DNA from 3 places in the Leclercia sp. S52 genome. Region 2 is predicted to be linked to each of the others. Evidence: predicted binding sites of a transcription regulator. Region 2 holds the regulator's gene; each other region holds the start of a gene.
What was found. Region 2 encodes LexA, which represses DNA repair genes until DNA is damaged. Its sites were predicted from a motif close to TNCTGTATGTACATACAGNA; they were not measured.

Region 1 (10,568 bases), 1.4 Mb from region 2:
TATTCTGCGCCCGCAGCGCTGCCAGCAGCGCCGCGCGCTGGGGGGAGATATCCTGAAACTCGTCCACCAGGATGTGCTTCCAGGGGCTGATAAAGCGGCCTTTCTCGAGGATCACGATCGCCTGATGGATCAACCCGGAAAAATCGACGGCATTTTCTTCCTTGAGGGCGGTTTTCCACGCTTTTAACAGCGGGGCCATTAACTTCACCCGTTTTGAGAACAGGGCCCGGACCTCTTCGGGCGCACCGGCAATCATCTCGGCCTGCGCGCCGCCGTGCATCCGCATCAGGCTTACCCAGCGATCGAGCCGCGGAGCCAGCCGACGCGCCAGCTTCTCGTTTTGCCAGAAACTGCCTTCCGGTACGCTCCAGTCAAGCTCCTCTTCGAGCCACTGACGCCAGCCCTTGGCCTGCGCTTTTTTCTCACTGCACTGCTGTTTCCAGGCCTCGATAAAAATCTGTTGCCGCGCCACGGTGTCATTCTCAAGCTTGCTGACGACCGGCACCTTTTTGCTCCCCTGCTGGATGATGTGCAGGGCCAGGGAGTGGAAGGTTCTGGCGGTAATGTCGCGGGTGTGCAGCCGCGCCTCGATCCGCTCATCCATCTCCTGGGCTGCCTTACGGCCAAAGGCCAGGAGTAAGATTTGCTCGGGAACGGCTTCATTGCGGGTCAGCAGCCAGCCCGCCCGCGCCACCAGCACCGAGGTTTTACCGCTGCCGGCTCCCGCCAGCACCAGCAGCGACTGCTCACCGTTAACCACCGCCCGGGCCTGGGCCGGATTCAAAGGGGAAGACTCAATACCGGCAAAAAAAGTCAGCATACTGGCTGAGCATGGCGGTGGTCCACGCCTGGTTATGCGCCAGCCGGCTCTGGTCAATATCCTCCAGCCAGGCCCGGCACTGACGCCAGGCGTCCCGGCAGTTATCGAACTCCTCCAGACGTGAAACCGACAGCGGAAGGGCCTGGATCGCCTGGTTAATCTTTTGCTGCAGGCCCTGCGTTTTATCCCGCGTCATCCAGCTGTTTTGCGCGTTGCTGGTGGCGATGTCATTCAGCGCGTTTTGCAGCACCTGCGCCGCCACCTCACTCATTTCAGCACTCCATTGCTGCCAGAGCGTGTTCAGATGATGGTGAAAACGCTGGGTTTCCGCCCACTCCGTACCGTGCAGCCGCACCACTTTCTCTTCCGGCAGGACAAACTCCAGCTCGCCCCAGACCAGGCCGCGCTTGCAGTGAATCGCCAGCAGCTGATTGAAGGGAATGAGGTATTCGTGGCGTTCACCTGAGACTTTCACCCCGGCGTTGAGCAGAACGACTTTGTCGTACGGATGTTGTGCCAGGCGCTTGCCTAACGAAGTTGCTTTCAGTTCCATGTCCAGCCCGATCCACAACGTGAGTAATTGCCTGATAGTTTAACTGCCAGTTTTCAGGTGCTCCAGCGCAAAAAAACGTTACAATCAGCAGGGCTTCAACATTACGGAAAGAATTGAGGTTTTATGCGTACCGTTCTGAATATTTTGAATTTTGTCCTCGGTGGTTTTGCCACCACGCTCGCCTGGCTGCTGGCAACGCTGATCAGCGTGGTGCTGATCTTCACCCTGCCGCTGACCCGTTCCTGCTGGGAGATCACCAAACTGTCGCTGGTTCCGTACGGTAATGAAGCGGTCCACGTGGATGAGCTGGAGCCTGGCAGCAAAAACGCGCTGATGAACACCGGCGGAACACTGCTCAACATCCTGTGGCTGATCTTCTTCGGCTGGTGGCTGTGTGTCATGCACATTGCGGCGGGGATCGCCCAGTGCATTACGCTTATTGGTATCCCGGTCGGGATCGCCAATTTCAAAATTGCCGCCATTGCCCTGTGGCCTGTCGGACGCCGGGTCGTTCCGGTAGAAGTGGCCCGCGCCGCCCGGGAAGCCAACGCCCGCCGTCGTTTTCCGTAACAAGGATCCCGAGCGCTCATGCTAAGCCCGCTGCTTCGCCGCTACACCCTCAACAGCGCCTGGCTGTATAACGTCAGGATCTTTATTGCCCTGTGCGGCAGCACCGCCCTGCCCTGGTGGCTGGGCGACGTGAAGCTCACCATTCCGCTGACGCTGGGCGTCGTGGCCGGTGCGCTGGCCGATCTGGATGACCGTCTCGCCGGTCGGCTGCGCAATCTGGTGATCACGCTGATCTGCTTTTTTATCGCCTCGGCGTCGGTAGAGCTGCTTTTCCCCTGGCCGTGGCTGTTCGCCATCGGCCTGATGCTCTCCACCAGCGTATTCATCCTGCTGGGCGGGCTGGGACAGCGCTACGCCACCATTGCCTTTGGCGCGCTGCTGATTGCTATCTATACCATGCTGGGGGTGTCGCTTTACGACCAGTGGTATCAGCAGCCGGTTCTGCTGTTGCTGGGGGCTGTCTGGTATAACCTGCTTACCCTGGCCGGACACCTGATTTTCCCCATTCGCCCCTTGCAGGACAATCTGGCCCGCAGCTATGAGCAGCTGGCGCACTATCTGGAGCTCAAGTCCCGGCTCTTTGACCCGGACATTGAAGGCGATGGCCAGGCGCCGCTGTACGATCTGGCGCTGGCGAACGGCCAGCTGGTGACCACGCTGAACCAGACTAAAGCCTCGCTGCTTACCCGGTTGCGCGGCGATCGCGGTCAGCGCGGCACCCGCCGCACCCTGCACTACTACTTTGTGGCGCAGGATATTCACGAGCGCGCCAGCTCCTCGCATATTCAGTACGCCGATCTGCGCGAGAAGTTTCGCTACAGCGACGTGATGTTTCGCTTCCAGCGCCTGCTCTCCATGCAGTCGCAGGCCTGCCATCAGCTGTCACGATCTATCCTGCTGCGCACCCCCTATCAGCACGATCCACGGTTTGAGCGGGCCTTCACGCACCTGGATGCGGCGCTCGATCGCGTCCAGGCCAGCGGGACCTCAGCAGAACAGATGAAAGCGCTGGGTTTTCTGCTGAACAACCTGCGCGCCATTGACGCCCAGCTCGCCACCATCGAATCCGAGCAGGCGCTGGCTATGCCCCGCAATGATGTGGAGAACCAGCTTGCCGACGATAGCCTGCACGGTTTCAGCGATATGTGGCTGCGCTTAAGCCGCAACTTTTCACCGGAATCAGCGCTGTTCCGCCATGCGGTGAGGATGTCGCTAGTACTTTGTATTGGCTATGCCTTTATACAGATAACCGGGCTTAATCACGGCTACTGGATTTTGCTGACCAGCCTGTTTGTCTGTCAGCCGAACTACAATGCCACCCGCCACCGGCTGGCGCTGCGTATTATCGGTACGCTGGTCGGGGTCGCCATCGGGCTGCCCATCCTCTACTTCGTTCCCTCCCTGGAAGGCCAGCTGATCTTGATTGTGATCACCGGGGTGCTGTTTTTTGCGTTTCGCAATGTTCAGTACGCGCATGCCACCATGTTTATTACCCTGCTGGTGTTGCTCTGTTTCAACCTGCTCGGGGAAGGCTTTGAAGTGGCGCTACCGCGCGTCATCGATACCCTGATTGGCTGCGCCATTGCCTGGGCCGCAGTAAGCTTTATCTGGCCAGACTGGCGCTTCCGTAATCTGCCGCGCGTGCTGGATCAGGCGATGAATGCCAACTGCCGGTATCTGGATGCCATCCTTGAGCAGTATCATCAGGGCCGCGATAATCGCCTGGCGTATCGCATTGCCCGGCGTGATGCCTATAACCGCGACGCGGAACTGGCGTCGGTAGTCTCAAACATGTCCACGGAACCGCGGGCGACAGCGGAAACGCGCGAGGTTGCGTTCCGTCTGTTGTGCCTGAACCACACCTTTACCAGCTACATTTCGGCGTTGGGTGCGCACCGCGAGCGGCTGACCAGCCCAGCCATCCTGGCATTGCTTGATGATGCCGTTTGCTATGTAGATGATGCGCTGCATCAACGCCCGGCGGATGAACCTCGGGTTCAGCAGGCTCTGACCGAACTGGCGCAACGCATTTCGCATATTGAACCGGGTGCCGAGAGCAAAGCGCCGCTGGTGCTGCAGCAAATCGGTCTGCTTATCGCGTTGCTGCCAGAAATTTGTCGTTTACAGCAGCACGTTAATCAACTGCCAGAGTGAGTGCTGTTATCCACCGGCAGCCTTTTGTACCACTCCACCAGCTCCCGGCGTCTGTTCTCCGGGAGCGCCGCCTCGTGCAGACCGACGATTGCCCCTTCCAGCGCAAACAGCACCTTGTAGCTCAGGTGCTTGTTAAGTTCCCTGATCTTCAGCCAGCACTTCTCGGCGCCGAGGGTGCGTAACGCCTCTTCGTTGCTGATGCCCGCCTCGTTTAGCAGGATCTCAAGCTGAAAGGTGAGATTGGGTAAATCTTTCAGCCTGTCGCGCTTGTACCGCTCGCGGCGCTCCCGCCGCGCGGCTTCGAGGGCAAATGAGGAGAGCTGCAGGAGCTTATCCCGATCCTGCCAGAGCGCCTCATCGACACGGTAATAGTTCAGCAATACCGCGCGCCCCCGCTTCACCAGCGTTAAGTAAGAGGAGGCATTTTTGACGCAGTACTGTGCGCTCTCTTCACAGGCGCGCAGGTATAACTCCCCCTCTGAGACCATCGCAAAGACCGCATCATCCACCGCCAGGGTGTATCCGCCGAACAGGGCCCGATGCTCAACATCACCGAGTGATGAAAGATATTTCGTAGATTGATAGATCCGCTCATAGGATAACTTTTTCATGATATTTCCCTTTTAAATCATGCAGTAATAGTAAAGTCGTTTGTTAACGGATCCGTTAGCCAAAAAATAGGTAAGTTATGATCGAACGGCAAGATGATTTTTCAATCGGTCTGAATAACAAACCAAATTTGCGAGGAGCTTTCCGAAAATGAGGTTGATCTTTAGACGTACAGGGGTTACTGTATATCCATACAGTAACTACAGGGCTGGATTGATTATGTACTCTTCAGGCTATGCAAACCGTTCAACAACTTTCTCTTCTTCCGCTGGCAAAAGTGCACGGAGTTCCGCTGCTGCGTACATGTCCACCGGGCTGATTAGTGAAGTGCTTTACCGTGAAGACCAGCCCATGATGACGCAGCTGTTATTGCTGCCCCTGTTACAGCAGCTTGGTCAGCAGGATCGCTGGCAGCTGTGGCTGACGCCGCAGCAGAAATTGAGCCGTGAATGGGTACAATCCGCAGGTTTACCGCTGACTAAAGTGATGCAGGTGAGCCAGATGGATCCCTGCCATACTGTAGAATCGATGGTGAGGGCCCTGCGTACCGGGAATTACAGCGTGGTGATTGGCTGGTTTACGGAAGAATTAACCGAAACGGAACAACATCGCCTGGCCGAAGCGGCCGAAGAAGGTAACGCACTGGGCTTTATTATGCGTCCTGTTCGAATGAATGCTCTGGGCAACGGACACCTTTCTGGGCTAAAAATTCACTCGAATTTGTATCATTAAGTAAAAATAAGAGTTTTCCTGGAATTTTTTTTGCAAGCGCTGTACGCCATTGGTTCCCTTTCTAAAAGCCGCGACAAGTCTTGTCTGCCGCGGCTTCCTCCAGTTTAGCACGCCTAAATCTTCGCCATAAATGTTAAATATTGTGTATACAAAACTTTTTTTTCATATGCCTGACGGAGTTCACACTTGTAAGTTTTCAGGTACGTTGTAGACTTTACATCGCCAGGGGTGCTCGGCCTAAACCGAAGATATCGGTAGCTTTACTCTTTGTCCCCGCCCCCCGGTGAAGGATTTAACCGTGACTCTCATTGAGATTCTCATGGCGATTTTTGGATGATAACGAGGCGCAAAAAATGAAAAAGACAGCTATCGCGATTGCAGTGGCACTGGCAGGTTTCGCTACCGTAGCGCAGGCCGCTCCGAAAGATAATACCTGGTATGCAGGTGCTAAACTGGGCTGGTCTCAGTTCCATGACACTGGCTGGTATAACGACGCTCTGAACAACGACGGCCCAACTCACGAAAGCCAGCTGGGCGCAGGCGCGTTCGGTGGTTATCAGGTTAACCCGTACGTTGGCTTCGAAATGGGCTACGACTGGCTGGGCCGCATGCCTTACAAAGGCGACAACGTTAACGGTGCTTTCAAAGCACAGGGCGTTCAGCTGACTGCTAAACTGGGCTACCCAGTAAATGACGCTGTAGACATCTACACCCGTCTGGGCGGCATGGTATGGCGTGCAGACTCCAGCAACAGCATCGCTGGCGACGACCACGACACTGGCGTATCTCCAGTATTCGCAGGTGGCGTTGAGTGGGCAATGACCCGTGACGTTGCTACCCGTCTGGAATACCAGTGGGTTAACAACATCGGCGACGGCAACACCGTTGGTGTTCGTCCAGACAACGGCATGCTGAGCGTAGGTGTTTCCTACCGTTTCGGCCAGCAGGAAGAAGCAGCGCCAATCGTTGCTCCAGCTCCAGCACCAGCTCCAGAAGTACAGACCAAGCACTTCACTCTGAAGTCTGACGTTCTGTTCAACTTCAACAAAGCAACCCTGAAACCAGAAGGTCAGCAGGCACTGGATCAGCTGTACACCCAGCTGAGCAACCTGGATCCTAAAGATGGTTCCGTAGTGGTTCTGGGCTACACCGACCGTATCGGTTCTGACGCTTACAACCAGGGTCTGTCCGAGAAACGTGCTCAGTCCGTTGTTGACTACCTGATCTCTAAAGGTATCCCGGCTAACAAGATCTCCCCACGTGGTATGGGCGAATCTAACCCAGTTACCGGTTCTACCTGTGACAACGTGAAAGCTCGCGCTGCACTGATCGACTGCCTGGCACCAGATCGTCGCGTAGAGATCGAAGTTAAAGGCATCAAAGACGTTGTAACTCAGCCAGCGGCATAAGTTATCGTCTTATAAAAAAACCCCGCCATGTTGCGGGGTTTTTTATTGTCTGAAGAAAAGTAAAACACTACTTCTTACCGGAAAGCAGCGCCTGCAAATCGGTTTTCAGGGTGGACATCTGACTGGCGTACTTCTCTTTATGTTCCGCATCTTCAATCAGCTGCACGATGGTCTCTGACAAGGTTTTTCCGCGGCGCTGGGCAAGCCCGGCCAGACGTTGCCAGACCATAAACTCCAGATCGATCGACTTCTTCCGGGTATGCTGGTGCTCAGCATTAAAATGCCGTTTTCGCCGCGCGCGGATGGTCTGCTTCATGCGGTTCAGTAGCGCCGGATTGATGTGTTTATCTATCCAGCCGTTGACCAGAATGGGTTCGTTTTCGAGGGTCAGCAATAAATCTACAGCTTCTTTTGCAGCACTGGCTTCGAGGTAGCACGTGATCAATTCCCCTTCACGGTGTTTTTTGACCAGATACTTCCATTTCCAGCCGCTTTCGAGATTTTCCAGTTGTTGGTATTTCATCGCGATCTCAGTGTGACCGTGTAACTGTGTTCAGAATATCAGTTTTTTGGCAATCTGCTGAAAAGAAATCATATCCTGTGATACGCGGCGATGCATTCATCTCCGGAAACGCCCATTCCCTCATGGGCAGAGCCTGCGCCTTACGGTATACTCCATCGTTTTACTTCTGACTAAAAAACATCAACTTTGACCATTACGAAACTTGCATGGCGTGACCTGGTTCCGGATACCGATAGCTATCAGGAACTGTTTGCACAGCCAGATCTCGCGAAAGAACACGAATATATCCTCAGCGACACACAGCCCCGCTTGCATTACGCACTGGAGCAGGTGTTAAGCCCGTGGGCAACCTCACCATTCATGTTGTTGAAAGCGCCAGACGAAGCGGAGTACCTGAGTCTTCTGGCGGATGCCATGCGGCAGCTGCAACCAGAAACCGGGACGGTCTTTGGGGGTGAGTACAGCATTGACGGCCGTACTGTTACCTTTGAACCGGCAACCGTACCCGATGGCCGTTTTGCGGTCACAGGCAACATTGTCCCGGCGGGCTGGACAGAAGCAGAACAGCTGTTTGGCTGCCTGCGCCAGTTTAACGGCGAGCTGACCCTGCATCCCGGCCTGGTTCATCAGGCCAACGGCGGCGTGTTGCTCATCTCCCTGCGCACGCTTCTGGCCCAGCCTCTGCTGTGGATGCGCCTGAAAAACAGCGTCAGCCAGCAGCGCTTTGACTGGGTAGCCTATGATGAGTCACGCCCTCTTCCGGTCGCCGTGCCTTCTATGCCGCTCTCCCTGAAAGTGGTGCTGATTGGCGATCGCGAAGCGCTGGCCGATTTCCAAGAGATGGAACCCGAGCTGGCCGACCAGGTGGTATACAGCGAGTTTGAAGACAGCACGCAGATCGCGGACGCCGAAGATATGCTGCAATGGCTCCAGTGGGTACATGCCGTCTGTGAACGCGCGCAGCTGCCAACCCTGGCGGCAGATGCCTGGCCGGTGCTGATCCGCGAAGCGGTGCGCTACACTGGCGATCAGGAGACCCTGCCGCTTTGTCCCCTCTGGCTGGGTAAGCAGCTGCGTGAAGCTGCGGCCATGACCGAAGACGACACTATTACCGGCGAACAGCTCTCCCAGATGCTGGTGCAGCGAGAGTGGCGCGAAGGCTACCTTGCGGATCGCATGCAGGACGAGATCCTGCTGGAGCAGATCCTGGTCGAAACCGAAGGTGAACGCGTCGGACAGATCAACGCCCTGTCGGTGATTGAGTTCCCTGGCCATCCGCGCGCCTTTGGCGAGCCGTCTCGTATCAGCTGCGTCGTGCACATCGGTGACGGTGAGTTTATCGACGTGGAACGTAAAGCCGAGCTGGGCGGGAACATTCACGCCAAGGGCATGATGATTATGCAGGCTTATCTGATGTCGGAACTGCAGCTTGAGCAGCAGATCCCCTTCACCGCCTCCCTGACCTTTGAACAGTCTTACAGCGAAGTCGATGGCGACAGCGCCTCGATGGCAGAACTCTGTGCGTTAATTAGCGCCCTGGCCGATGTGCCGGTGAATCAGAGCATTGCCATTACCGGTTCGGTGGATCAGTTTGGTCGCGCGCAGCCGGTCGGCGGTCTGAACGAGAAGATCGAAGGCTTCTTTACCGTCTGCCAGCAGCGCGGGCTGAGCGGTAAACAGGGCGTCATTATTCCCCTGCCGAACGTTCGTCATCTCAGCCTCAGCCAGGAGCTGCTGACCGCGGTAGAAGAGGAACAATTCAGCCTCTGGGCGATCGAAGATATTGCAGATGCGCTACCCTTACTGACAAACCTGGAGTGGGATGCCGAAGGGCAGACAACGCTGATGCATACCATCCAGGAGCGTATTGCGCAGGCAACACAGCAGGAAGCACGCCATCGTTATCCCTGGCCGTTACGCTGGTTGAACTGGTTCACGCCAAACTGATCGGACTTGTTCAGCGTACACGTGTTAGCTATCCTGCGTCCTTCACTAAAATAAGGCATACTGAGAACATGGTAGATAAACGCGAATCCTATACAAAAGAAGATCTTCTTGCCTCTGGTCGCGGTGAACTGTTTGGCGCGAAAGGCCCGCAGTTACCGGCCCCGAACATGCTGATGATGGACCGTGTCGTGAAGATGACGGAAACCGGCGGCAACTTCGATAAGGGTTACGTAGAAGCAGAGCTCGATATCAATCCGGACCTGTGGTTCTTTGGTTGCCACTTTATTGGCGATCCGGTGATGCCAGGCTGCCTGGGTCTGGACGCGATGTGGCAGCTGGTTGGTTTCTACCTCGGCTGGCTGGGTGGCGAAGGCAAAGGCCGCGCCCTGGGCGTTGGCGAAGTGAAATTCACCGGTCAGGTTCTGCCGACCGCGAAAAAAGTGACCTACCGTATTCACTTCAAACGCATTGTTAACCGTCGCCTGATCATGGGCCTGGCGGATGGCGAAGTGCTGGTCGACGGTCGTCAGATCTACACGGCTAATGATCTGAAAGTGGGCCTGTTCCAGGACACTTCCGCATTCTGATTTTTGCTTTTACACAAGCATAAAACGGCGAAACCTCCGCACTGCGGAGGTTTCTTTTTTTAAAGAGACGCTATCAAGCAAGTACTGCCCTGTCTCCGATGGCTTCTCGCCAGCCCCCTAACCATTGCGACCTTTGATTAATGGTCTGATAGGGACACATTTCTTTAGAACGTCCGGCGATGCCAGCCTGATAACCACGTTGATGAGCCCTTTCAAGGCGATCTCGTTTCTGTCTCTTCATGCCTCGTTTCCCTCATTATTTGATCTGGTGGAAAAGAAAACAGTGATTACAAAATGTGCAACCACAGATAACGAATACCCTGATTACCGCTTAGCGTCAATGCGCAAAATTCACGCCAGTGTCATAAATGTGAGCTACTCAAAAGTTCATTTGTACAAAAAGTGTGACGCGGCACAAGTAACGGCCTGAGCGTAAAACGAAAAAAAGGCCGCAATTAGCGTCATGCTAAATGCGGCCCGGTGCGATGAATTTTACTTATGGCAGGCGGGAAATCTCTCTGGCAATGCTGGCGGACTCCTGCGCCCAGCCCTGCGCCAGCACCTTCACCATCTCATCGTAACCATCTTTCTGCTGCTTGAGCTCCAGATGGAAAGGCCGCTTAATCAGCTGGCCCTGATGGTTCAGCAACCACTCCCCGCTGAC
Region 2 (10,568 bases):
TTTACTACCGATAAAGATCTGCAGCAATCCACCAAACTCATCAACCCGGCAAAAGCCTATGCCAAAGGCACCGGCAACGCCGTACCGGATATTCCTGACCCGCTTGCCCGCCACGTCACCGACGGTGAGCTGCGGTTGAAAGTTTCCACCAACAGCGCCTCCAGCGTGCTGGTTGGCCCGCTGTTTGGTTCTTCCGGCACCGGCCCGGTGACCGTGGGTAACACCGCAGCACCTGCTCCGGTCTATGCCGCGCCAGTCGCAGCCCCGGCCACCGCTACACCGGCGACCGCTGCTGCCCCGGTCGCTGCGAAGAAGAGCGAGCCGGTGCTTAACGACACCGAAACCTACTTCAATCAGGCCATTAAACAGGCAGTAGATAAAGGCGATGTCGACAAGGCGCTGAAACTCCTTGATGAAGCCGAGCGTTTAGGCTCGACCACTGCCCGTTCCACCTTTATCAGCAGTGTAAAAGGCAAGGGGTGACCGTCTCCCCACAGTGCTGATTTTGTCAGTAGTTTGGTGCGCCCTTACGGGCGCACTTTTTTTTGCACGGTCTGCCGCTGTTGCATCTCTGTTGCGATAATGTTCGCTAGTTCACGTTTGCCCGCCCCCATTCCGCGTTTCTGCGATACAATAGCTTCACGTTATGTATCGGAGAGTCTGGCATGTCACACCCCGCGCTAACGCAACTGCGCGCGCTGCGTTATTTTGACGAAATCCCTGCGCTGGAACCGGAGCAGCTCGACTGGCTGCTGCTGGAAGATTCCATGACCAAACGTTTTGAGCAGCAGGGCAAAAAGGTCACCGTCACCCTCATTCAGGAGGGATTTGTCACGCCTGACGCGGTCGCGGATGAGCTGCCGTTGCTGCCGCAGGAGGCACGCTACTGGCTGCGGGAGATCCTGCTCTGTGCCGACGGCGAGCCGTGGCTGGCCGGACGCACCGTGGTGCCTGAATCCACGCTCACCGGGCCGGAGCTGGCGCTGCAGCAGATGGGCAAAACCCCGCTGGGGCGTTATCTGTTCACCTCCTCCGAACTTACCCGAGATTTTATTGAAATTGGTCGCGATGCCGGGCTGTGGGGACGCCGTTCCCGCCTGCGCTTAAGTGGTAAGCCCCTGATGCTGACCGAGCTGTTTTTACCGGCGTCGCCGTTGTACTAAGAGGAAGAAAAAATGGAGTGGAGTCTGACGCAGAACAAGCTGCTGGCGTACCACCGCTTGATGCGAACCGACAAGCCGATCGGTGCGCTGCTGCTGCTGTGGCCGACCCTGTGGGCGCTGTGGGTGGCAACCCCCGGGCTGCCGCCGCTGTGGATCCTGGCGGTATTTGTGGCGGGCGTCTGGTTGATGCGTGCGGCAGGCTGTGTCGTCAACGACTATGCCGATCGTAAGTTTGACGGCCATGTGAAACGCACCGCGAATCGTCCGCTGCCGAGCGGCGATGTCACCGAGAAAGAGGCGCGCACGCTGTTTGTGGTGCTGGTGCTGCTGTCGTTCCTGTTAGTGCTGACCCTGAACACCATGACCATTCTGCTCTCCGTCGCAGCGCTGGCCCTGGCCTGGGTCTACCCGTTTATGAAGCGCTACACCCATCTGCCGCAGGTGGTGCTGGGGGCGGCCTTTGGCTGGTCGATCCCGATGGCGTTTGCCGCCGTCAGCGAAAGCGTGCCCTTGAGCTGTTGGCTGATGTTCCTGGCGAATATCCTCTGGGCGGTAGCCTACGATACCCAGTACGCGATGGTCGACCGGGACGATGACCTGAAAATCGGCATCAAATCCACCGCCATTCTGTTTGGCCGTCAGGACAAGCTGATCATCGGGATTTTACAGGTGGCAGTGCTGGGGCTGATGGTGGCGATTGGTTATCTGAACCAGCTGAACGGGGCCTTTTACGCCGCAGTCGCGGCGGCAGGGATACTGTTTATCTACCAGCAGAAGCTTATCGCCAACCGCGAGCGCGACGCCTGTTTTAAAGCGTTTCTTAATAACAACTACGTCGGTCTGGTGCTGTTTGTCGGGTTAGCGATTAGCTACTGGGCATAAAAAAATGCCCGGTGGCGCTAGCGCTTACCGGGCCTACAGGTTCTGCTAAATCGTAGGCCGGGTAAGGCGGAGCCGCCACCCGGCATTTTTATGCACTACTCGCCCTGCGTCGCGCTCTCAATCGTTAAGCGCACGTCGGAGGTAATCAGGTCTGCCAGCATCTGGTACACCTTCATCGTCTCTTCCGGCTCGGCATCACCACTGTCGCTGATATAACCCTCGTCACGCAGCGTCAACACCAGCGAACTGAAGACCGCTTTGTCGAAGAACTCCGGCGCGTTGATGCCGTGCAGCATCGACAGACGCTGTGCCAGCGTGCGGCTCTCTTTCTCCAGCGTACCGCGGTTGATCGACGGGTTAGCGCTCAGCAGCCAGAAGGTAATGGCGTAGCGCTGCACGGTTTCGCGTGCGCCCGCCGCCAGCAGCTGCAGCGTGCGTGCCCGGGATGGGTTGATCAGCAGAACGTCCTCTTTCTGCGAAATCAGTCCCTGGCGGGTCAGCTCTGCAATCTGCTGATCCAGCACCTCAACCAGCTCCTCGTTGTTCCAGCGCAGGAACAGCTCGGCTTTCAGCATCGGATAGAGGGCGGTGACGTGCTCCAGCAGCGCCTGACGGCTGATCTGGCGATGCTGGGTAATGATGGCAGCCATCAGCGAAGGCAGCATCAGCATATGCGCAATGTTGTTACGGTAGTAGGTCATCAGTACCGCCTGCTCGCGCGGCAGAATGATGATATCGCCGATGGTATCCTTCTCGACCTCGAACTTATTCATCTGCAGCGCGTGCTCGATCAGTTCGCTGGCGCTGGCGGTCGGCACCGTGGCATCTGCCGCGTAAGGCACGTTGCGCATCAGGTTCAGGTAGCAGTCGAGCTGCTCGGTCAGCTGCTCGCGGGTGAGCGAGCGCTGGCGAGAGGCCAACAGGGCGGTACAACACAGGTTCATGGCGTTGGCCGCCCCGGCGTTGTTAATGCGCACCATCAGGTCGGCAGCAATGGCGTTCACCGTTGGCGTCAGCCAGGCAGGACGCACCGCTTCGATCGGATCGATGGACTCGCGCCACTCCGGCACACGGTGGTTGAGGTAGGTCATCAGCGGCATAGGTTCGCCGAAGTTGACATACCCCTGGCCGAGGTTACGCAGCTTGCTCAGGCCGCGCAGCATCTGCAGCAGGCTCTCTTTCTCTTTGGTAGCACCGCGCAGCTCTTTGGCGTAAGTACCCACTTCCATCACGTGCTCGTAACCGATGTAGATCGGCACCAGGGTGATTGGACGCGTACCGCCGCGCAGCATCGCCTGAATGGTCATCGACAGGGTGCCGGTCTTCGGATCGAGCAGACGCCCGGTACGGGAACGGCCACCCTCCACGAAATATTCCACCGAGTAGCCGCGGCTGAACAGCTCGCCCAGATACTCACGGAACACCGTAGAGTAGAGCTTGTTGCCCTTAAAGGTACGGCGAATAAAGAACGCACCCAGACGGCGGAAGATCGGGCCTGCCGGCCAGAAGTTAAGGTTGATACCCGCAGCGATGTGCGGCGGCACCAGCCCCTGGTGATAGAGCACGTACGAGAGCAGCAGGTAGTCCATGTGGCTGCGGTGGCAGGGCACGTAGACAATCTCATGGCCGTCGTGAGCGAGCTGGCGCACACGCTCGGCGTTGTGCACGTTGATCCCCTGATAGAGACGGTTCCAGGTAAAGCTCAGGATACGGTCGCTGAGGCGGATCATCTCGTAGGAGAAGTTAGCCGCAATCTCTTCCATCAGGGCGATGGCGTTTTGCTGCGCCTTCTCATGGGAGATTTTTTTGCTGCGCGCTTCGTCTTCGACAGCGCGGGCGATCGCTTTCGAGGCCAGCAGCTTGTTAAACAGATCCTGACGAGCCGGCAGACGCGGGCCTACCGCGGCCAGACGCTGACGGGCAAAGTGCATGCGCGCCACGCGTGCCAGCTTCTGGGCGATGGTCTTATCCGTACCGTGCTCATCGGCCATGCGGCGCAGTGAGACTGACGGCGAGAAACGCACAAAGCTGTCGCGGCCCAGCCAGTTGACGGCGAAAAATTTCTGCACCCCGTTGAGCATGCGCAACGGCGGGTTTTCCTCGCCTTTATCGCGCCCCGGACGGCGGCCAAACATCACCGACACCGGCACCATCTGCACGTCAAGCAGCGGGTTGCTGCGGTGCAGATCGAGGTAGTCATGGAACAGCTTGATCGACTCTTCTTTCGGCGTGTACCAGGTGAACACGCGAGGGCCACCGTGGATAAAGATGTAGCGCGGCAACAGGGTGCCGTCGATCTCCAGCGGCTCCAGCGGATCGGGGAGATCGTGCGCCAGGCACTGGGCGCGCAGCGTCAGCAAGTCGGCCTTCGAGTTATAAGGCAAAACGTACATAATAGGACGCGAGGTATCGAGTCCTAACTCCAGCGTCGGAACCGCCGGAATAGACTTGCTTTTTACCAGGACGCTTAATGGTAAATTAAGTAATTTGTAGTAAATTCGTGGCCAGCCAGACATAAACGATGTAAAGCCTCTGGTTAAAAATGCAATTGCGGCGCAAGGATAACAGAAAGCGCGCAAAATTTCTGTTGTTACCCGTCATACTTCCGGTGGCTGCGCCAGGCGCTTAAGCCACCGTTTCTGACGCTATTTTCGAAGAAAGGTTTCTTTTAATGGCCAATAATACCACTGGGTTAACCCGAATCATTAAAGCTGCCGGCTATTCATGGAAGGGCATCCGTGCTGCCTGGATCAATGAAGCCGCATTTCGCCAGGAGGGGGGTTGCGGTCGTCGCGGCGATTATTATTGCCTGCTGGCTGGATGTTGATCCCATCACCCGCGTATTGCTGATTGGCTCGGTGATGTTGGTGATGATAGTCGAAATTCTGAACAGTGCGATCGAGGCGGTAGTCGACCGCATCGGCACTGATTTTCACGAGCTGTCGGGCCGGGCCAAAGATATGGGCTCTGCCGCAGTGCTGATGGCGATTATGGTTGCGTTGTTTACCTGGGTCACGCTGCTTTGGGGACATTTACGATAAGCCTTCAGAAACCGAACAAGTCTCTGGTTTTTTATGCGGTTTGTGGTTCCAAAATCACCTTTAGCTGTATATACTCACAGCATAACTGTATATACACCCAGGGGGGCGGAATGAAAGCGTTAACGACCAGGCAGCAAGAGGTGTTTGATCTCATTCGGGATCATATCGGCCAGACGGGTATGCCGCCGACGCGTGCAGAAATCGCGCAGCGTCTTGGCTTCCGTTCTCCAAATGCCGCCGAAGAGCACCTTAAGGCACTGGCGCGCAAGGGTGTGCTTGAGATTGTCTCCGGTGCGTCTCGTGGTATTCGCCTGCTGGTTGAAGCCGAAGAGGGCCTGCCGCTCGTCGGTCGCGTCGCTGCCGGGGAACCGCTGCTGGCGCAACAGCACATTGAAGGCCACTATCAGGTCGATCCAGGCATGTTCAAACCGAGCGCAGATTTTCTGCTGCGTGTAAGCGGTATGTCGATGAAAGACATCGGTATTCTGGACGGCGATCTGCTGGCGGTGCATAAAACGCAGGACGTGCGTAACGGTCAGGTCGTAGTGGCGCGCATAGATGATGAAGTCACCGTTAAGCGCCTGAAAAAGCAGGGCAACACCGTGCAGCTGCTGCCGGAAAACAGCGAGTTTTCCCCGATAGTTGTCGACCTGCGTGAAAATAACTTCTCCATCGAAGGCCTGGCGGTTGGCGTCATCCGCAACGGTGAATGGTTATAACTGATTTCTGACAAACTGCGGCGCTGCCGCAGTTTGCTTTTCCTGCCTCTGGCGAACATTTTCATGTCTCTCCTGACTGCTTCAGACAAGGCGTTGTGGCGTCTTGCACTTCCCATGATCGTCTCCAATATCAGCGTCCCTCTGCTTGGGCTGGTGGACACGGCAGTAATTGGTCATCTTGATTCGCCCGTCTATCTGGGCGGTGTCGCCATCGGCGCGACGGCAACCAGCTTCCTGTTTATGCTGCTGCTCTTTTTGCGCATGAGCACCACCGGGCTTACCGCCCAGGCCTATGGCGCAAAGGATCCGCTGCGTCTGGCCCGCGCGCTGGTGCAGCCGCTGATCCTGGCTCTGGGTGCCGGGCTGCTGATTGTGCTGTTGCGCACGCCGCTTATCGATCTGGCGCTGCATATCGTCGGCGGCAGCGAGGCCGTTCTCCATCAGGCGCGGCGCTTCCTTGAGATCCGCTGGCTCAGCGCCCCGGCTTCGCTGGCTAACCTGGTGCTGCTCGGCTGGCTGCTGGGCGTGCAGTACGCCCGGGCGCCGGTGATCCTGCTGGTGGTGGGCAACCTGCTCAATATCGTGCTGGATCTGTGGCTGGTGATGGGCCTGCAGATGAACGTGCAGGGGGCCGCGCTGGCAACCGCTATCGCAGAGTACGCCACCCTGTTAATCGGCCTGTGGATGGTCTGGCGGGTGCTGGCCCTGCGCGGTATTTCGCTGGCGCTGCTGAAAGCGAGCTGGCGGGGCAACATCCGCAAGCTGCTGGCCCTCAATCGCGACATCATGCTGCGCTCGCTGCTGCTGCAACTCTGCTTCGGGGCGCTGACGGTGATGGGCGCGCGGCTGGGGCCGGAAATTATCGCCGTCAATGCCGTGCTGATGACCCTGCTGACCTTTACCGCCTATGCGCTGGATGGTTTCGCCTATGCGGTTGAGGCGCACTCCGGGCAGGCATACGGCGCACGGGAAAGCGGCCAGCTGCGGGAAGTGTGGCGGGCGGCCTGCCGACAGTCCGGTCTGGTGGCGCTGGCCTTTGCGCTCGTCTATGCCCTTGCAGGAGACAGGATCATTGCCCTGCTGACCTCGCTGCCTGAACTGCGCGCGCTGGCGAGCCACTATCTTATCTGGCAGGTGGTCCTGCCGGTGGTGGGCGTCTGGTGCTATTTGCTGGATGGCATGTTTATCGGCGCAACCCGTGGGGCAGAGATGCGCAACAGCATGGCCGTGGCGGCCGCCGGATTTGGCCTGACGCTGTTCACCCTCCCGTGGCTGGGTAACCACGGCCTGTGGCTGGCCCTGAGCGTGTTCCTGGCCCTGCGGGGGCTCTCTCTGGCCTGGATCTGGCACCGTCACTGGCGCAACGGCAGCTGGTTTTCATAGCGGCTTCGCCTGGCTGAATGGTAAAAGATTCCGAATAACAAACCTAACGCCGCAGGGTTATCTATAATAATTATCACGTCCAGCACGAAACGTATTTCAGGACGAACTTAACCTTAACGACCGAACGAAGAGGAATCGATGATGAATAAAGACCAAGTCGGCGGTAACTGGAAGCAATTCAAAGGTAAAGTAAAAGAACAGTGGGGCGATCTGACTGATGACGATATGACCGTCATTGAAGGTAAACGTGACCAGCTGGTGGGTAAAATCCAGGAACGCTATGGTTATGAGAAAGACCAGGCAGAGAAAGAAGTTGGTGACTGGGAAACCCGTAACAACTATCGCTGGTAATTAACCTATACCCGCAGGTACACGGATGTACGCCCAGGGCGACCTTTCAGGTCGCCCGTTTTTTTGCCCTCAGCGCGGCTTTTTCTTTAGCTGGATAGAGTGATCGTGCTGACAATCTTCCTGATGGCGGCAGGCTTCCACTTCCACACAGTTGCGGCACAGTCCGTGCGCTTCAATCACGTTGTGGCGCAGGGCAAAGCCCATCTTCGCCGCCAGGCTATGCATGATATCTTCCACCCCTTCCGCGCCTTCTTCCTTCACGCTGCCGCAGCGGTCACAGATGAACATCGCTGAGGTGTGGGTAGGCTGATCGAACAGATGGCACAGCACGTAGCTGTTGGTCGATTCCACTTTATGCACAAAGCCCTGCTCAAGTAAGAAATCGAGCGCCCGATAGACGGTAGGCGGCTTGGCCTGCGGCTCGCTCTCGCGCAGCAGGTCGAGCAGGTCATAGGCGCTGATGGCCCCGTTTTGCAGGCTCAGCAGACGCAACACTTCAAGGCGCTGCGGAGTCAGGCGCACATTGCGTTGCGCGCACAGCTTTTCGGCTTGCGCTAACAGTGCCTGCATTGTGGTCGTTTCCATTTTGCACCTCGAATGACGTGGAATAACAAACCGCCAGTTTACCATGTTCTGGCCTAAACGCCGAGATCCCGCGGGTATGCTACCCTGACGAAAAACCACAGGAGATGGAAAGATGAAAAGACCTGACTGCATTCGACACTGGCGTGAAGTAGAAGGCGCCGACGACTCTACCTACCCTGACAGCACAGAGCATTTCTCCATTGGCGCACCGCTGGCCCGTGCGCTGGGACTGGGCCGCCTCGGTATCCACCATGAACGCCTGCCACCCGGGCGTCGCACCTCCTATCCTCATGCCGAAAGCGATGAAGAGGAGTTTATCTTTGTGCTCGAAGGTTATCCCGAAGCCTGGATCAACGGTTATTTATGGAAGCTGGAACCGGGGGACAGCGTCGGTTTTCCTGCCGGGACGGGCGTTTGCCACACCTTTATTAATAATACCAGTGAAGAAGTGCGGTTATTAGTGGTGGGTGAAGCGAATAAAAAACATAACCGAATTTATTATCCGCTAAATGCTGTATATGCCGCGACGCGCGAAGATCGCTGGATAGATCATCCGCCGCAATTTTTTGGACCGCATGACGGAAAACCAGGGCAAAAGTAATTTCTTGTTCTATACATATTAAAGAAATAAGGAAATCAATAACTTAATCTAATACTAAAGTTTAGATAAATTCGGCTCCTCATACTTTTTTCACAAAGGACGTATGCCCCTGCGCGGTATTTAGCCGCCGGGGTTTATTCACCCACAATAAGTCAGGTGTCCTGTGAAAATTAAATTCAAAATTTCTGTGGCGGGAATTGCCACCGCTTTCCTTTTGCCTAATCATGCTGGAGCAGCAAATACCTGGACGGAAGCACGCGGCGATGCAATGGGTGGAACGGGCGTTGCGTCGGCGCATTATAGCAGCGGGGTGCTGATCAACCCGGCCCTGCTGGCAAAATCGAAAGCAGAAGACGACGTCGCCATTATATTCCCCTCGGTGGGGGCGCAAATCAGCGATAAAGACAATCTGCAGGACAAGATCGATGAAATCAGCGATGAGATCAGCGCCGATCGGGAGATGATCGACGATCTGACCGTGGCGAGGATCCTGGCCGATCCGCAGGGGACGCTCAGCGATCTTCAGGGCGCCGCAGGCAATCTGGCCGATCAGCTGGAGTTCCTCGAGGGCAAAACCGCGCACGGTAACGCCGGGGCAGGGATAGCCGTCAGTATCCCGGGCTCGGGGCTGTCGCTGGCGTTTGTCGCTAAGGCCAATGCCCACGCGCGCATCAGCTCGGAGATCGATCAGCAGGATATCGATTTTCTGCGCAGACTACAGGGCAACGCAGGGATGACCAACCAGATGGCGCTGGGGGCGGCCCGGAACGGCAGCGACGTCATTACCCGTAACCTCAACTCCGTTGCCATGGGCAGGGCGGCGATCGTCTCCGACTACGGCGTGGCGGTTGCCCGTCAGTTTGAGTTCAACGGCCTGCCGGTATCGGTCGGCGTAACGCCAAAACTGCAACAAACCTGGCTCTACAACTACACCACCTCCATCTATACCTACGACAGCGGCGATTTTAACAGCAGTCGTAACCGCAATGACGATACCAGTTTTAACGTCGATGTCGGCGTCGCGGTCGACTTTGGTGAAAACTGGACGGTCGGCCTGAGCGGGCAGAACCTGTTCTCACGGGATATTGATACCAACGATATCCGCATTCTCAACGGGCGTACCGGGCAGGAGGTGAGCTATCAGGACACGTACCAGATCCGCCCTCTGGTCACGGCGGGGGTGGCCTGGCACACCGGCCTGCTCACCCTCAGCGCCGATGGCGATCTGACCGAAACCCGGGGCTTCAAAAGCGAAGAGAACGCCCAGTATGTCGGGGTGGGGGCAGAGGTATCCCTGCTGGGCTGGCTGGCGGTACGCGGCGGCTTTCGCGGGGACGTGAAGGGCAACGACAGTAACGTCGTTACCGGCGGTCTCGGCTTCGCTCCCTTTAATACCGTGCATATCGATTTAACCGGCATTTACGGCGAGGATGAAACCTGGGGTGCCGGGGCGCAGTTCAGCGTCACCTTCTGAGGGGATCCGGAGGCGCTCTGCCTCCGGCGAATATGTGCTATAGTAGCGCCCCATTTTCAGCAGATGCTTAAAACTTCGCCATGTCGTCAGAAAATTCGTCCCTCTATCCTGCTCATCGTTTTTCCATCGCGCCGATGCTCGACTGGACAGACAGACACTGCCGCTACTTCCTGCGCCTGCTGTCGCGCCATACCCTGCTCTATACCGAGATGGTGACCACCGGGGCGATTATTCATGGCAAGGGCGACTATCTCGCCTTCAGCGAAGAGGAGCATCCGGTGGCGTTGCAGCTCGGCGGCAGCGATCCGGCCGCGCTGGCGCACTGTGCGAAGCTGGCAGAGGCGCGCGGCTACGACGAGATTAACCTCA
Region 3 (10,568 bases), 1.9 Mb from region 2:
CATCAGCAATCACATCGAATCGGGGTGACACCCGCTCCAGCAGGCGCAGCCCTGCCTCCGTGGGAGAGACGCTGCGCGTGGTGCGGATCAGCAGTCGCAGCCCCAGCCGCGCCTCAAGGTTGCGGATGGTATGGCTTAACGCCGACTGGGATACGCCCAGTTCGGCGGCCGCCCGGGTAAAACTGCGTTCCCGGGCGATAGTGATAAATGCCACGATATCCCTGAAAATTTCGCCTGACATATTCCGCCTCGTTTATGCGTTAAAAGCCCGGTCAGGGCTGATGCTCATGGAACCGCAGCGCCTCGACCATCAGCGTCATCGCGCGGGAATGCTGGCGCCGGTTAGGGTAGTAGAGATGCAGGCCCGGCCAGAGCGGGCACCAGTCTTCGAGTACCGACACCAGCTCGCCTGTATCCAGCCAGGGTTGAACCATATCCTGCGGCAGGTAGGCAAGACCCAACCCCGCTTTTGCGGCTTCGAGAATATCGTAAGCGTTATTACAGATGACGGGGCCGCCGATCCTGACCGAGAACTCGCGCTGACCCTCGGTAAACTCCCAGTCATAGAGGCCGCCATAGGTGGAAGTGCGCAGCCGAATGCCTCTCTGTTGTGCAAGATCGTCAGGCCGCTCGGGATGCGGATAGCGCCTAAAATAGTCTGCCGATCCCACCACCGTATTCTTTACATCCGGGCTGATTCGCACCGAGATCATATCCTGCGCCAGCTCCGTGCCGAATCTGACCCCGGCGTCATAGCCTCTGGCGGCAATATCGACGCTGGCATACTCGCTGATCAGCTCAACGGTGATATCCGGATACTGCTGCAAAAAGGGTGAGAGTTTGGGCCACAACACCTGGCGGATGGCATAGTCAATGGCGGTGATGCGCAGGGTGCCGGTCGGTTTGTCCCGCAGGTCGTTTAAGGATTCAAGTTCTTTCTCAATGTACTCAAATTCGGGAACGATCCTGTCCACAAGGTGTTGACCCGCCATGGTCAGGCTTACCCGGCGCGTGCTGCGCAGCAACACACGCACGCCGAGCCGCTCCTCCAGACCGCGGATGCTGGCGCTCAACGCGGGCTGGGTGACACCCAGCTGCGCCGCGGCCCGGGTAAAACTCCCGGTTTGCGCTATCGCGATAAGTGCTAATAAATCACTGAAACCCTCACGAGCCATTTCTTCCTCACACAGAAGCGACAAAGGGATAAGACAGGCTTTAAAAGATTAATGAATTCTGTTTATGAATGCAAGAAACCAGCCGCACTGGTAGGGGCTTAATACGTTATGTATATTTATCAGCAAGCCAATATGAATAGCCGGGAATAACTCTACCGGGCGTAATGAAACAAATATTATAAATGCGAAGGGCGGGGGTGTGACTATTTTCCCTGCTCCGGATGTTCGTAATAATTATTCCTAAACACTTTAAACATGCTGATATAAATATCGGTCAGGAGGCGTCATGTCTTTATCTAAGGTTTCATTATTATTGGCATCATTACTTATTGCCAATACGGCACTCTCTGCACAAACCCAACCCACCACCGTGGCAGAAGGTATTAATGTCATGAATTCGCAAAAAGTTTCATTCCAGAACGGCACAATCAAAATGGCGGCCAATCTCTACCTGCCACCCGATTTCGATAGCGCGAAAAAATACCCGGCGATTGTTGTCTCCCATCCCTGGGGCGGGGTAAAAGAGCAGACGTCCGGTCTTTACGCTCAGCAGCTGGCGAAACGCGGATTCATTACCCTGGCCTATGATGCCTCTCACTACGGGGAAAGCGGAGGCTTACCGCGTGACCTGGAAAATCCGGCCGACCGGGTGCAGGATATCCGCAGCGCGATTGGCTATCTCAGCAGTCTGCCGCAGGTTGATGCCGCCCGCATCGGAACGCTGGGCATCTGTGCGGGCGGCGGCTATACCCTCCACGAAGCGCAAACCGATCTGCGTGTTAAAGCGGTCGCCGGGGTAGTCACCTATGACATCGGGGATGCAACCCGAAACGGTATTGAAGGATCGCCTGTCTCTGCTGCCGACAGGCTGAAATTACTGCAAAGCGTCGATGCGCAGTTAAATAAAGAGGCCGCCGGTGCGCCGGTGCAGGTAGAGCAGCTGCTCCCGGCGCGTGACAGCGTCAATGCCAGTACGCCGAATTTTGTGCGGGAGGCGACGGAATATTACCTCACCCCACGCGGGGCACATCCGAATGCCCGAAACCGCTATGTCGTAACCAGTCCGGGACTGCATATGGCTTATTATCCGCTGGAGCATATGGCGGATATTTCTCCCCGGCCGGTATTATTAATTGCCGGAGAAAAAGCGGAAACCCGTAAATTTAGCCAGCAGGCCTGGGATAATGCGCAGCAGCCTAAAGAATTAATGATAATTCCTGGTGCATCCCATTTTGATTTATATGACAAGCCGCAGTACGTCAACCCGGCGGTAGAAAAACTCGCTGCGTTCTTTAGTAAAAACCTTTAACAGCCAGCTTCGTATTCAATCAGGAAAATTATTTATGACTTATTCACTTGAAAATAAAATTGCCTTAGTGACCGGTGCCGCTTCAGGGATTGGTCTTGCCACCGCGCGAGCCTACGCTGCGGCGGGCGCATCGGTGATGCTGGCTGATATCAACGCAGAGGCGGTGAAAGAGGCCGCCGAGTCGCTGGTGGCTTCGGGCTACACCGCCCAGGCGGTGACCTGCAATGCGGCGGATCTGGACGATGTCGCTGCGATGGTGCAGGAGACCGTTGCCACCTTTGGCCGCCTCGATATCGCTTTCAACAACGCCGGGATCCAGAATGTGCTGGCCGAGATTGCCGATGCCACCGCAGAAGATTTCGACCGCGTCACGGCGGTGAACCTGCGCGGCGTATGGGGCTGCATGAAATACGAACTGCAGCAGATGCGTAAGCAGGGCAGCGGCGTTATCGTGAACTGCTCCTCTATCGGCGGGATTGTGGGCGGGGCAGAACGCGCTAACTACCACGCCGCCAAGCATGGCGTGCTTGGCCTGACCAAAAGTGCGGCGCTTGAGTATGCCGCGCGCAATATTCGCGTCAACGCCGTCTGCCCGGGACTGATCTGGACCCCTATGGTTGATGCCATGGTCGCCTCCGGGCAGAAAGAGGCGCTGGAGGCGATGGTGCAGGGCGTGCCTATGCAGCGTCATGGCAAAGCTGAAGAAATTGCGGACGTGGTGCTTTGGCTCTCCAGCGATGCGTCATCCTACGTCACAGGCCAGTCCATCTCGATTGATGGTGGCCTGACCATGCGTTAAGCCATCCTCTGGCCAGATGCCTGCGGCAGGCTCTGGCCATTCTAAGCTTAAGAATGTCTTACTATTAATGCCGTGGTTTTTTCATTCTGGAGCGTGGGCCACCGCCGGACTCACGCCACCAGGCTATAAAGATAGCCCCATGATCAGGATGACGCTCTGCTGCGAAGCCGTAGTGAAAAGGGTGCTTTTGATGTGTTCCATGCCCAGTTTGTTATAGAAATGACAAGCGCGTTCGTTCTGTTCAAGCACCTCCAGCCATAAAAATCTCGCTCCAGTGTCCCGGGCGCGCGCTTTAATCGTTGCAAACATTCGCTCACCATAGCCTTTGCTTGTCTCAGCAGGATCAAGATAGAGCTTGCTAAGCAGCACCCCTGATATATCCGTATCAGGAATGGTGGTTTCAAAAGTCACTTTCGCAAAACCAATCGGGCGATCGGTCTCTGTCACATACCAGCATACACGGCGATCCTGCAGACTTTGTTCAAGTGCGGGCAGAGAATATTCATCAGCTAAAAACTGGTTCAGTTCCGATTCTGACACCCACAGATGTTTAAAGTGGGCGCGATAGCTCCTGTAACCCAGTTCACTAAGTAACATGGCATCCGCCAGGGTGGCCTGCCGCATTTGTAATGTCATAAAAGGTATCCCGTCCCGGTTAAAAAACTAACGGCTTCTAATCTATAACGAAAGTTCTCTCGCAGATATGACCGCATCCATTATATGCATGAGTCACAAGAGAAAGCCGCCATGCCAGAGAGCGGCCCGCATCCCTTACGGCCCCAGCTAACCCGCCACCTTGCTCTACCGCGAGGTGAACCACGTCAGCACCACCGCGCTCAGCAGCAATATCCCGCTCATGGCAAAGGTGCTCTGCCAGCCGAAGTTATCGAACACCATGCCGCCCGCCGTCGAACCCAGCGCAATCGAGAGCTGGATCACCGCCACCATGAGCCCGCCGCCGGCCTCTGCATCATCGGGCAGGGTACGGGCGATCCACGTCCACCATCCCGTCGGTGCTGCGGTGGCCAGCAGACCCCAGAAGCCTAGTAGCAGGGCGACGATCCAGACGCTGTGTCCGATCAGGATCAACAACCCGGCGATGGCCGCCATCAGGAGTGGAATGGCCATTAACGTCAGGTAAAATCGGGCATTCAGGAACAGGGCAACGATTAGCGTACCCACAAACCCCGCCGTGCCGATGGTGAGCAGGATCAACGATAAACCCGAGGCGCTGACGTGAGTCACGGTCTCCAGGAACGGGCGCACGTAGGTGAACAGCGCAAACTGACCCATAAAGAACAGACCGCAGGCCAGCAGACCGACGGAAACTACAGGCAGACGGAACAGGCGAAAGACGGTCCCGCGGGAAGTCTGACGATTGTTCCCCTTCATGTCGGGCAGGCTATACCACTGCCAGATAAACGCTGCGATCGCCACCGGGACCAGGCACAGGAAGGCTCCGCGCCAGCCGATGGTGGCTCCGAGATAGCTACCGAGCGGGGCGGCGACCACCGTCGCCAGGGCGTTACCGCCGTTGAAAATTGCCAGCGCGCGGGCGACCTGATGCTGCGGCACCAGGCGAATGGCCGTCGCCGCGGACATCGACCAGAAACCGCCGATGGCAATGCCAATCAGGGCGCGTCCGGCCATATAGACCAGGTAGCTGGACGCAAAAGCAATAATCAGCCCTGATGCTGCCATCAACACCGTCATGCCCAGCAGGAGGGTTTTACGATTCATATTCCCGGCAATATGGGACAGGCTCAGGCTGGTCAGGACCGCCAGCGCGCCGGAGATGGCAATCCCCTGGCCGGCCAGCCCCTCGGTGACGCCCAGATCGCCGGCAATGGGGGTCAGCAGACTGACCGGCATAAACTCCGATGCAATCAGGACAAATACGCACAGGGTCATGGCGAATATACCGCCCCAGTACGCGTGTTCGTTACTCTGTGTGGATTGGCTCAGTGTGGACATAGTCAGATTTCACGAAGGGGAAAAACACGCCACCTGCCAGGAACAGGTGGCGGATAGAGTTATTTCAGGTTGGTTTTGAAGAACTGCCCGAACTGCGCAAACGGGATTTTACCGGCGACGTTGTCGTACAGATCGACATGGTTAGCGCCCGGGACAATTACCAGCTCTTTCTGTTTGCTGCCGACGGCTTTGTAGGCATCTTCAGCGAAATAGCGTGAGTGCGCCTTTTCACCAGTGACGATCAGCGTCGGGATGCCGATCTCTTTGGCGTAGCTCAGCAGCGGCATATTCATAAACGACAGCGGCATAGTCGCGGTCCATGCGCCGGTGGAGTTCACCGAACGCTCATGGAAACCGCGCGGCACCCGGTAGTAATCGAAGAACTCTTTCAGCACCGGATGCGGATCCGCAGGCAGCGCCTCCGGCAGAATACGCTCAGCCGCGCTTACTTTGCCGTTCTGGTCGACATTAATATCGTGGCCGCCGTGGGCGAAGGTGCCGCTTTCGGCATCCTTCCAGCGCTGCTCGTTAAGATATTGCAGGACGGCATGGCGATCGGCCGCAGAGTAGCGGTCTTTGCCATCGCCCACGCCGTGACCCATCGCCCGGCTCATGTCGTACATCACGCTGGTGGCGACCGCTTTGACGCGGGTATCCATGGACGCCGCGTTCAGCGCCATTCCGCCCCAGCCGCAGATGCCGAGAATGCCGATACGGTTGCGATCCACCTCTTTCTGTAATCCCAGGAAATCTACCGCCGCGCTAAAGTCCTCGGTGTTGATATCTGGCGAGGCGACGTTACGCGGCTGGCCACCGCTTTCGCCGGTGTAAGAGGGGTCGAACGCCAGGGTCACAAACCCTTGTTCAGCCAGGGTCTGGGCATACAGGCCGCTGGACTGCTCTTTGACCGCGCCAAACGGCCCGCCGATCGCAATCGCCGCCAGCTTGCGGTCGCCCCGGTCTTTAGGCAGATAAAGATCGGCCACTAAGGTGATCCCGTAGCGGTTCGGGAAGGAGACCTTGCGGTGATCGACCTTGTCGCTCTCGGCGAAAGTCTTATCCCACTTCGCGATCATCGAAACGGGCGCGTTTGGATTGGTGGTATCTGCATAACTCATTGTTGTTACTCCACTTAAGGATGCGCACAGCAGCATCGCAGGTATGGCAGCTGTCAGTTTTCGGGTGAACGTTTTCATAAAAGGCACCGGGCTGTGTTGTTGTGTGGAGACCAGTATAGTTAGCAGAAATAGTGCTGATTAGGGGCCGAAAGTTGCTAAGATTCATATCATATTGTTATGAATTGATGAGGATAACCTGATGGCGAAGCGGGAAAACTATAACGAGCTGTACCTTTTTATGCAGGTGGCGCGGGAGGGCAGCTTCACCGCCGCCGCGCAGCGGCTGGGGCTGGCCCAGTCGGGGATTAGCCGTTCGGTACGCGATCTGGAAGAGCGGCTGGGCGTACAGCTGCTGGTGCGTACCACCCGCAGGCTCTCATTGACCCAGGCGGGGGAGCAGCTCTACCAGACTACCGAGTCCGGGTTTGATGCCCTGGATACCGGGCTTGCCACTCTGGCGCATTACCGCGAGACGCCTTCCGGCACGGTGCGCATCAATGCCAGCCAGCACGCCATCGAGAAATGTCTCCTGCCGAAGCTGGCGATATTTAAACAACGCTATCCGGATATCCGGCTGGAGCTGATGAATGAGAGCCGCTTCGTCGACATCATCGCCGAGCGGTTCGATGCCGGCATCCGGCTGGGGCCGGAGGTCGGTCAGGGGATGGTCGCGGTACGCATTACGCCGCACATGGAGATGGCGGTAGTCGGTACTCCCGACCATTTGCGACGCTACGGTTTTCCCCAGACGCCAGCGGATTTAGCCGCCCATCCCTGCATTGCCTACCAGTTTGCCGACGGCAGCCTCTATCACTGGGAGCTGATTCAGGACGGCAAAAGCATCACTCATCGCCCCGAGGGGCAGTGGGCCATGTCCGACAGCTATATGGAAGCCGAAGCCGCCCGGCTGGGTCTGGGGCTGGCCTACGTGCCGGTTGAGCTGGTGGCGGACGATCTGGAGCGCGGGACCCTGATCCGTGTGTTGCAGCGCTACAGCCTGCGGATGGACGGGCTGTTCCTCTATTATCCCCATCGCAACGTGTCACCGGCCCTGAGAGCGGTGATCGATACCCTGAAAATCTGAGGATGTGTTGTAGGCCGGGCAGGTGGAGCAGCAGAAAAAAATCGCCAGATGCGGGAGTAAAAGCTAGATTGAATGTAACTGGTATGACCACATAAAGAAGGCTCAACGAATGAATTCAATAATAATACCCGTAAAGGAAGGCGGATTTCTGGCTGCCACGCTCTGGGAAAGAAGCGATGCCAAAGCGATGGTTATCCTTCACCCCGCAACGGCGGTTGTGCAGGCCTTTTATAAAGGATTCGCAGAGTACCTTTTCAACAGGGGGGTTCAGTGTCCTCACTTATGATTATCGTGGCACGGGTCTTTCGAAATCGGGGATGGTCCGTAGCTACAGCGTCTCAATGTCAGACTGGATAGAGCAGGACGTCGGATGCATAACAGCCTGGGCTAAAGCGCGTTTCCCGGAACTTAGCCTGCTGGCGGTAGGGCACAGCGTAGGAGGGCACGCCGTTCTGCTTTCGACTGCCACCCGCGCCCTGCAGGCCGCGGTCATTGTGGCCTCACACGCCGGTGTAACGAGCACAATAAAACAAACGACAGAAAAGGTGCGGGTGTGGTGCTTATTGCGTGTGCTGGCCCCGGTTCTTTGTCGTATTTTCGGATACATGCCGGCCCGGCGTCTGGGGCTGGGCGAAGATTTACCGGCGCCAGTGATGCTTCAGTGGGGGCGCTGGAGCGCAATGCCGGGTTATTTCTACGACGATCCTGACTGGGATGCACGCCAGCGGGCAAGTGAGGTAACGTTACCCGTGCTGGTGATGGGTTTTGATGACGACCCCTGGGCTAACCCTGAAGCCATAGCGCGGCTGATGGCGCCCGTACAAAACGCAAAAATCGAACGCCGCGACATACGGCACGCCGATTTTGGTCTTAAGGCTATTGGCCATATGGGCTTTTTTCGGGCGCGATGTGAGGAGAAATTATGGCCCGTCGTCGGGCAATGGCTGGAGCGTCAGTGTCCGGAGTGAACGAAGCGTGGAGACCAGGCCCTACAACAAAAAAGCCGCGAGCGGTTTCCCGCTTGCGGCGACAGGATCGGTGATGATGCGTTCTGGCGATCAGGCAGCTTTAACGGCTCTGATTTTTTTACTGCCAGCCGCATCTGACTCTTTTTCATCTGTTGCAGTGACGGCATTAAGCTCAGGGAGCTTGCTGGTACGCAGGATATGCTGAACGGCCTCTTTCTGCTCGGCAAGATACAGCCCAAGATTCTCAGCCTGCGTTTCGTCCATCTGCATTCCGCTTTGCAACAGCCAGTCGGTGAATGCTTCCGCCAGGTCGAGCAGTTTGTCGTGAGCGTCAGCCTCTTTCTTACTGGCAAATGTCATTTTCTCTTCACCTTTTCTTACGACAACAAATTTTGTTTCAACAGCCATTATGCACCCCCTATACTGTAATTATATACAGTATAGCAGTTCCGCGTTTGTGTTGCAGCCAAAATGTGCTGACATGTCCTGCGATCGGGGAGCAGCTTCCCGCAGCTCCTGACCGGTATGCACTACATGAATAGTTTAAATGACAGAAATACTTATATTTGCAGTGCCGCAAGGACAGAGGCTTCTATTTTCTCTGGGGTCGAGATCGGTGCAAAACGCTTGAGCGGTTTGCCGTCGCGTCCAATCAGGAATTTAGTGAAGTTCCACTTGATCCGCCCACCCAGAATGCCGGGCAATTCGTGTTTCAGGTAACGAAACACCGGGTGCGTAGCCGTGCCGTTAACCTCCACTTTCTCGAACATCGGGAAGCTCACGCCGTAGTTGATGTGACAGGTCCGGGCAATCGCGTCGGCGTCACCGGGTTCCTGCTTGCCGAACTGGTTGCAGGGGAAACCCAGCACCACCAGCCCCTGTTCGGCGTACTTTTTGTAGAGCATTTCAAGGCCCGCGTACTGCGGCGTGAAGCCACAATGGCTGGCAGTATTCACCACCAGAACCACCTTACCGGCATAGTCGGCCATAGAGATGCGCTCGCCACGCAGGCTGGTGGCAGTCAATTGATGAAAGCTCGTCATGTCGGAAACCTCAAAGCGGAACCCTTTTGCAGGCGTTCTGGATTATAGACTCTGATTTTTAACACGTCTGCTTCTGGCACGAAGCGGTCTCCGGGTCTATAAAACTTACTCCGCAACCAGCCACATATCGGCCTCGTCAAACATCTCCTCCAGCATGCGGTTAAGCTTCTCACGATCGCTTTTGCTGGCATCGCTGTTCAGGCCGTTGGCCTGCATCGGCTTAACCTTCACCTCGGCATCCGGAAAGATACGGTGCACACGGGTGGTCAATTCAGCCAGAATGATCTCCCTTGCGCCGGGAAGTCCTGCCACATTTCTTTTGTCATAAACCAGTTCAACGAACATCACACACCCTTAAATACTGTTTTAATGTACAGCATTCTTACCGGGGCAATGACATCTGTCAACTGCCGCCCGCTATGCAGGCGGCAGAAGCGACGATCAGAACAGGACCGAGTAGTTCAGGCCGAAGGTACGACCGCGACCTTTGTAGGTATAGAGGTTCTCAGCGCCGTAGGTTGGGCTGTAAAGACCCGGTGCCCGCTGTCCCCATGCGGTGGTGTAGTCTTCATCCAGCAGGTTTTCGACGCTAAAGCTCAGCTTGCCCACCGGCAGAAGGTAACTGCCGATGAAGTCAGCGGTGTTATAGCCATCAATGTGCTTACCGGCTTCGTCAGACAAATCAAACGTCTGCGTACTTTGCAGACGCAAGGTCCAGTCGCCCGGGGCCCAGGTGACCCATGCGCTCATCTTGGACGGGCTGGCGCTGTCTACCGTCAGCTTCTCCCATTTTCCGTCGACGCGGGTTTCTGATTTGATGAGGTTGAAGTTGGTGCCGGTGCTCCACGCGCTGTCGGTGAAGAAATAATCCACCTGACCCTCAACACCGTAGATGCGACGCTCGTCATCTTCGACGTTGATGGTCATGTCGCTTTTATTGATGTTGATGGTTTTGTCGGAAAGCGAATAGTATCCGGCGATCTGCGTGCGCAGGTTATCCCCGGTGTAGCGCCAGCCCAGCTCGAACGCATCAACTTTAATCCCGTCGAGTTTTGAGTCATTAACGTTAACGCTGTTGACCAGACGATAATGGCCGTT

Region 1: the regulator LexA is predicted to act here: its motif matches at 4,886-4,905, upstream of sulA (SOS-induced cell division inhibitor SulA).
Region 3: the regulator LexA is predicted to act here: its motif matches at 8,849-8,868, upstream of AAHB66_RS10455 (YebG family protein).

Annotation. Positions count from the first base shown of each region.
Region 1 is NZ_CP152474.1:1,673,238-1,683,805, reverse strand. It holds partial or broken gene helD (DNA helicase IV) at 1-1,373, opposite strand, end outside; gene AAHB66_RS07900 (YccF domain-containing protein) at 1,497-1,943, shown strand; gene yccS (YccS family putative transporter) at 1,962-4,097, shown strand; gene AAHB66_RS07890 (TfoX/Sxy family DNA transformation protein) at 4,082-4,708, opposite strand; gene sulA (SOS-induced cell division inhibitor SulA) at 4,926-5,438, shown strand; gene ompA (porin OmpA) at 5,792-6,847, shown strand; gene matP (macrodomain Ter protein MatP) at 6,915-7,370, opposite strand; gene AAHB66_RS07870 (Lon protease family protein) at 7,557-9,317, shown strand; gene fabA (bifunctional 3-hydroxydecanoyl-ACP dehydratase/trans-2-decenoyl-ACP isomerase) at 9,386-9,904, shown strand; gene rmf (ribosome modulation factor) at 9,978-10,145, opposite strand; gene pqiC (membrane integrity-associated transporter subunit PqiC) at 10,401-10,568, opposite strand, start outside.
Region 2 is NZ_CP152474.1:275,916-286,483, forward strand. It holds gene malM (maltose operon protein MalM) at 1-483, shown strand, start outside; gene ubiC (chorismate lyase) at 666-1,163, shown strand; gene ubiA (4-hydroxybenzoate octaprenyltransferase) at 1,176-2,045, shown strand; gene plsB (glycerol-3-phosphate 1-O-acyltransferase PlsB) at 2,141-4,561, opposite strand; partial or broken gene AAHB66_RS01280 (diacylglycerol kinase) at 4,717-5,086, shown strand; gene lexA (transcriptional repressor LexA) at 5,197-5,805, shown strand; gene dinF (MATE family efflux transporter DinF) at 5,869-7,188, shown strand; gene AAHB66_RS01295 (CsbD family protein) at 7,330-7,539, shown strand; gene zur (zinc uptake transcriptional repressor Zur) at 7,609-8,124, opposite strand; gene AAHB66_RS01305 (cupin domain-containing protein) at 8,237-8,725, shown strand; gene AAHB66_RS01310 (conjugal transfer protein TraF) at 8,889-10,199, shown strand; gene dusA (tRNA dihydrouridine(20/20a) synthase DusA) at 10,280-10,568, shown strand, end outside.
Region 3 is NZ_CP152474.1:2,162,629-2,173,196, forward strand. It holds gene AAHB66_RS10410 (LysR family transcriptional regulator) at 1-241, opposite strand, end outside; gene AAHB66_RS10415 (LysR family transcriptional regulator) at 273-1,175, opposite strand; gene AAHB66_RS10420 (alpha/beta hydrolase) at 1,489-2,484, shown strand; gene AAHB66_RS10425 (SDR family NAD(P)-dependent oxidoreductase) at 2,519-3,283, shown strand; gene AAHB66_RS10430 (GNAT family N-acetyltransferase) at 3,407-3,919, opposite strand; gene AAHB66_RS10435 (MFS transporter) at 4,085-5,257, opposite strand; gene AAHB66_RS10440 (alpha/beta hydrolase) at 5,317-6,453, opposite strand; gene AAHB66_RS10445 (LysR family transcriptional regulator) at 6,575-7,459, shown strand; partial or broken gene AAHB66_RS10450 (alpha/beta fold hydrolase) at 7,569-8,427, shown strand; gene AAHB66_RS10455 (YebG family protein) at 8,518-8,835, opposite strand; gene AAHB66_RS10460 (glutathione peroxidase) at 8,988-9,470, opposite strand; gene AAHB66_RS10465 (DinI family protein) at 9,576-9,815, opposite strand; gene AAHB66_RS10470 (TonB-dependent siderophore receptor) at 9,912-10,568, opposite strand, start outside.